DNA from 2 places in the Chryseobacillus diguaensis genome. Region 1 is predicted to be linked to the other one. Evidence: riboswitches for the same ligand, from Rfam matches in the RefSeq annotation. Region 1 holds a riboswitch; the other holds the start of a gene.
The links. Region 1 has a riboswitch for lysine ahead of ACOT8F_RS11560 (amino acid permease). Riboswitches for the same ligand answer to the same signal wherever they lie in the genome.
Positions count from the first base shown of each region.

Region 2: another riboswitch for lysine. It lies ahead of ACOT8F_RS06060 (aspartate kinase); the one in region 1 lies ahead of ACOT8F_RS11560 (amino acid permease).

Region 1 is NZ_JBMKNV010000006.1:84,891-88,131, reverse strand. It holds gene recQ (DNA helicase RecQ) at 1-1,376, shown strand, start outside; lysine riboswitch at 1,558-1,749, shown strand; gene ACOT8F_RS11560 (amino acid permease) at 1,847-3,241, shown strand, end outside.
Region 2 is NZ_JBMKNV010000003.1:201,251-204,491, forward strand. It holds gene uvrC (excinuclease ABC subunit UvrC) at 1-1,450, shown strand, start outside; lysine riboswitch at 1,521-1,697, shown strand; gene ACOT8F_RS06060 (aspartate kinase) at 1,821-3,053, shown strand; gene ACOT8F_RS06065 (YslB family protein) at 3,124-3,241, opposite strand, start outside.

The DNA of each region.
Region 1 (3,241 bases):
ATGGTATAAAGGCTGGACGCTATCATGCGGGAATGAGCGATGCTGACCGGATGGCAGAACAGGAGGATTTCCTGCAGGATCGGACCGGAGTAATGATTGCAACTTCAGCATTCGGTATGGGGATCGATAAATCGAATATCCGGTATGTCGTTCACTTTCAGCTTCCGAAGAATATGGAGAGCTACTACCAGGAAGCAGGACGTGCAGGACGTGATGGCCTCGACAGCGAGTGTATTCTTTTGTATTCTTCCCAGGATGTTCAAGTGCAGCGCTTTTTAATTGATCAATCAAGTGATAGAGAGCGGATGCCGCAGGAGCTTGAAAAGCTTCAGCTGATGGTGGATTATTGTTACACAGAAAATTGCCTGCAGCGCTATATCGTCCGCTATTTCGATGACAGTGATATAGCACCGTGCGGAAGGTGCGGAAACTGTACGGATTCCAGAGAAAGCCAGGATGTCACGAAAGAAGCGCAGATGGTGCTGTCCTGCATTATTCGAATGGGACAAAAGAGATTCGGTAAAGCTCTGACAGCACAAGTACTAACAGGCTCTAAAAACAAAAAGGTCGGCGATCTCGGATTTCACAAGCTGCCAACTTACGGAATTATGAAAGAAAAGAGCACAAAGGAAGTAACCGATTTTATTGAATTTCTTATTTCGCAGGAGCTGATTGCTGTTGAACATGGTACTTATCCGACGATCTATGTGAAAGAAAGCGGCAAAGAGGTTCTGATGGGTAATGTTACCGTAAAACGGAAAGAAGCTGTGCGAACAAAACAGGTTGGTAATGATGATCCGCTATTTGAAGTGCTTAGGAGCGTAAGGAAAGAAATGGCTGAAAACGAAGGCGTGCCGCCCTTTGTTATTTTTGCAGATAACGCTTTAAAGGATATGTGTGCCAAGCTGCCGCAATCAGATGAAGAGTTTCTGCAGGTTTCAGGGGTTGGAGAACATAAACTCAAGAAATATGGCGAGCATTTTATCAAGGCCATCACCGCTTTTAAAAAGCAGAATCCAGAACGTGAGGCGCTCGGCAGTCTCGAATCTGCCCCTGTGAAGCCGGCGAAAAAAGCAACGCCGAACTCACATTTGGATACTTACGCCCTTTACAAAGAGAATCTTTCTATAGCCGAGATAGCTGAAAAGAGGGAGCTTGCCTTAAGTACGGTTGAAAATCATATGATTCAGTGCATTCAGGAAGGAATGGAAGTGAAGCTTTTAGATGTGGTGCCGCCAGAAGCTGTTCCGCAGATCAGAGAGGCTGTTCAAGATGCAGGCGGAGAAAAGCTTAAGCCGATTAAGGAACTTCTTCCTGATCAGGTAAGTTATTTTATGATAAAGGCTTATTTGTTATTAGAAAAAACATCAGTATAAAGGAATAGCGGGTTTCTGCAAAAGCAGAAGCCCGATCCACTAAGGGAGAAAGCGATCTTTTACATAATGGCTGCATAAATTTAACACATCTCTTCACCTGAAAAATTATTGCACAAGCTCTCATAATCTAGTATAATAATCCCATCTTTACTACAATCTCATATTTAAATCCTCATCATTCCGATGGGGTAGAGGTCGCGGTTTTTAATAGTAGGACGGACGAGATGCAGAGAACATTGCTGACTCCGTTTGAAAGGAAAAGCTGCCGAAATTGATGCTTATCTCTTGTGAGCATTGATTGGGGCTGTCTCCGAACAGGAACAGAACTGTCGCACTTACGAATAATCGGTAAGTGTGGTGAGCTACTAAAGGAAGGCATGATGCGGGCAGTACAGAACCGTCGTCAAATGCATTGACGACTTTTTTATTTGCCACTCCTTCCGAAATCATCTGAAAGGGAGTGTTTTTTTATGGAAAACACAGCAGGAACCTCACCGAATACTGCAGCATCAAAAACATCACAAAACGAATTAAAGAGGGGTCTCAAATCACGGCATTTAACCATGATTTCTCTCGGCGGAACAATTGGAACAGGATTATTCCTCGCAAGCGGGAACTCCATTCACACAGCAGGTCCGGGCGGTGCCTTATTTTCATACGCAGCAATCGGTATTATGGTTTATTTCTTAATGACAAGCCTTGCTGAAATGGCGACTTATATGCCTGTTGCCGGTTCATTTAGCACTTATGCCACGAAGTTTGTGGATCCATCTCTTGGTTTTGCACTTGGATGGAATTATTGGTACAACTGGGCCATCACAATAGCGGCAGAACTCGCTGCTGTTACCCTGATTATGAAATTTTGGTTCCCAACCACACCTTCATTTATCTGGAGCGGACTTTTTCTAATTATTATGTTCTTACTGAATTACTTATCTGTTAAAGGGTTTGGCGAAGCCGAATATTGGTTTTCAATTATAAAAGTTGTAACGGTCATCGTGTTTTTGATCTTAGGAACTTTAATGATCTTTGGTATTGTGGGCGGAGAAGCTGTTGGTTTCAAAAACTTTACTGTTGCTGATGCCCCGTTTCACGGCGGATTCATGACGACACTTGGTGTTTTCATGGCAGCAGGATTCAGTTTTCAAGGGACTGAGCTTCTTGGAGTTGCAGCGGGAGAAACTGAAAACCCGAGAAAAAGCATTCCAAAAGCTATCAAAAGTGTTTTCTGGAGAATTTTATTGTTTTACATTTTGGCGATTTTCGTTATCAGTCTTTTGGTTCCATTTACGAATGAAAGTCTTGCAAACAGTGATATTACAGTAAGTCCTTTTACATTGGTATTTCAAAAAGCAGGTATTGCATTTGCAGCATCCGTTATGAACGCCATTATCCTGACAGCTGTTCTTTCTGCAGGAAACTCCGGAATGTACGCTTCAACTCGTATGCTCTGGGATCTGGCCCGAGACGGAAAAGCTCCAAGATTCCTTGCCAAACTCGACACCCGCGGCGTACCGGTGAACGCTCTGATTGTGACAGCAGCAGTTGGCGCCATTGCCTTCTTTGCTTCTTTGTTTGGAGATGGAGTCGTTTATACGTGGCTTTTAAATGCTTCAGGTATGTCAGGATTTATTGCCTGGCTAGGCATCGCAGTCAGCCACTACCGATTCAGGAAGGCTTATGTTGCACAGGGCAGGGATATGAAGGATCTTCCCTACCAATCAAAATGGTTCCCGTTTGGTCCAATTTTTGCCTTTGTTCTTTGTGGAATCGTCATACTCGGACAAAATTATACAGCCTTTACTGGCGGAAAAATTGATTGGAACGGCATAATGGTTTCCTATATCGGATTGCCTCTGTTTGTG
Region 2 (3,241 bases), on a different contig from region 1:
ACGTCATCCCCGCCTGATTGTTACCCGGAATGTAAAAAAGGATAAGGGAAAATATTTCGGCCCTTATCCAAATGTCCAGGCTGCAAGGGAAACAAAGAAGCTGCTTGACAGGCTGTATCCGCTTAGAAAATGCTCCAATCTGCCTGACAGAGTTTGCCTATACTACCACATGGGCCAGTGTTTGGCACCATGCGTTTTTGATGTTTCGAAGGAAACAAATAAAAAGATGGTAGATGAAATGACCCGTTTTCTAAATGGCGGTTTTGCGAAGATCAAAGAAGAACTTTCTGAAAAAATGTACAAAGCATCTGAAGTAATGGATTTTGAGCGTGCAAAGGAATTCAGGGATCAGATTGCTCATATTGAAGCAACGATGGAAAAGCAAAAGATGTCGATGTCCGATCTCCTGGATCGGGATGTTTTTGCTTACGCCTACGATAAAGGCTGGATGTGTGTGCAAGTATTTTTCATAAGGCAAGGGAAACTAATCGAAAGAGATGTTTCCCACTTTCCGATCTACAATGAAGCTGAAGAAGAATTCTTAACGTACCTTGGACAATTTTATCAGCAGTCAAATCATTTTTTGCCAAAGGAAATACTGCTTCCTGACAGTATCGATAAAGAAATGGCAGAGCAGCTGCTGAATGTTTCTTGTATTCAGCCAAAGCGCGGACCTAAAAAGGACCTGCTTCTTCTTGCTTATGAAAATGCTAAAATTGCACTCAAAGAAAAATTCTCTCTTATTGAGAGAGACGAAGCCAGAACAATCAAGGCGATTGAAAATCTTGGAGAAAGTATAGGAATCGCAGTTCCTGTAAGAATTGAGGCGTTTGATAACTCAAATATTCAGGGGGCCAGTCCTGTTTCAGCAATGGTTGTTTTCGTTGATGGTAAACCTTATAAAAAAGAATATCGAAAATACAAGATCAAAACCGTTGAGGGACCCAATGATTATGATTCAATGAGGGAGGTTGTCAGACGGAGATATACTCGCGTTTTGAAGGAAGGTTTGCCGCTTCCTGATTTAATATTAATTGATGGGGGCAAAGGGCAAATCGGAGCTGCAAGAGATGTTTTAGAAAATGAATTAGGACTTGATATTCCAATAGCAGGTCTTGTAAAAGATGAAAAACATAGAACATCCAATTTAATGATGGGCGACGATTTTGAGCTGATCGAGCTTGAGCGTAACAGCCAGGAATTTTATTTGCTGCAGCGAATCCAGGATGAGGTCCATAGGTTTGCAATTACTTTTCATCGTCAAATTCGCGGCAAATCAGTATTCCAGTCTGTATTAGATGACATTCCAGGGCTTGGTGAAAAACGGAAAAAAGCTCTTCTCAAGCATTTTGGCTCCATTAAAAAAATGAAGGAATCCACGATCGAAGAGCTGAAAACGGTTATTCCTTCCGCAACTGCTGAGCTTCTTCACAGAAAATTGCAAGAATAGCTGTTGTGTTTTTCTGTCAGGTTTGCTACAATACAAACTAATTTAATCAATATGATCGTTTAGTTCCTTAAATGATGATAGAGGTGCGAACTTCAAGAGTAATCTATGTGAGGCATTTGGCTGCCGTTGAACATGGATGAAAGGGGAGGATCGCCGAAGCGGAGAAAAGGCCATTCTTTTCTCTGCTGGTTTTGTGCCTAACAGGTGCAGGATTGTCAGGAAGTATTCCTGGAGGGCTATCTCATTGTATGGACGAAGATTTCTTTCGTTTATGCAAGCAATGAGACAGCTGTCTCATTGCTTTTTTTGATTTTCAGCTCTTATCAGCGGACTAAGCATCAAATTCAAAAACAGGGAGAGAATGCAGCACATGGGCCTGATTGTACAGAAATTTGGCGGAACATCAGTTGGTTCTGCAGAACGCATTGTAAATGCAGCGAAAAGAGTTGAAGAAGAAAAACAAAAAGGCAACCAGGTTGTGGTCGTTGTATCTGCAATGGGGAAAACAACGGATCAGCTTGTCTCCCTGGCATCAGAAATAACGAGCCGTCCAAGCAAAAGAGAGATGGATATGCTTCTTGCAACAGGCGAACAGATTACGATCTCATTGCTTGCTATGGCACTTCAGGAAAAAGGGTATGATGCTGTTTCCTATACCGGATGGCAGGCAGGAATTCAAACTGAAGCTGTCCATGGGAATGCCAGGATTAAAAATATTGATACGGAAAAAATAAAAAGTGATCTGGAAGAAGACAAGATCGTTGTTGTGGCAGGATTCCAGGGGAGCGACAGCGGCAATGAAATCACCACTCTTGGCAGGGGCGGTTCTGATACAACAGCAGTAGCTCTTGCAGCAGCCCTGAAAGCTGACAAATGTGATATTTATACAGATGTAACAGGTGTTTTTACAACAGATCCAAGGTACATCAAAGGAGCAAGAAAGCTTGCAGGAATTTCATATGACGAAATGCTGGAGCTTGCTAATCTTGGTGCAGGTGTACTTCATCCGAGAGCTGTGGAATTTGCCAAAAACTATCAGGTTCCGCTCGAAGTAAGATCAAGCATGGATAAAGAAAATGGAACAGTGATAGAGGAGGAACCAAAAATGGAAGAAAATCTGATTGTTAGAGGAATTGCTTTTGAAGATCAAGTAACAAGAGTTACCGTGACAGGCATGCCAAACGGTATGACATCCCTTTCCACAATCTTCACTACTCTTGCTAAAAATGAACTAAACGTGGATATTATCATACAAAGTCTAACAGACGAGGAAACGTCATCTCTTTCCTTTACTGTAAAAACGCATGATCTTGAAGATACGCTGAATGTGCTGAAAAAGCATAAGGACGAGCTTCGTTATGGATCACTGGAATCGGAAAATGGTCTTTCAAAAGTCTCCATTGTCGGTTCGGGCATGGTATCCAATCCTGGAGTGGCAGCAGACATGTTTGAAGTCATGGCATCTGAAGGGATACAGGTGAAGATGGTCAGCACATCAGAAATTAAGGTATCGACTGTGATTTCTCAGAAACATATGGTGAGAGCAGTAGAAGCCCTTCATGAAGCATTTGAACTTTCAAAAGAACGTGCTGCAATCTCATAAAAAAAGGAAAAGGCGGACTTCATGTCCGCCTTTTTAGCTGTGAACTCTCTTATTTACCTTTAGAAAGTGATTATCTGTTTGAGAGAACAATATCTTTATGATCCCATTTAACCGTAAAGACAATCTTGTTCCCTCTCTTTTTCACCTGTTCATACGATTCTGTCACTTGTTCATTCATTTGTTCAAGC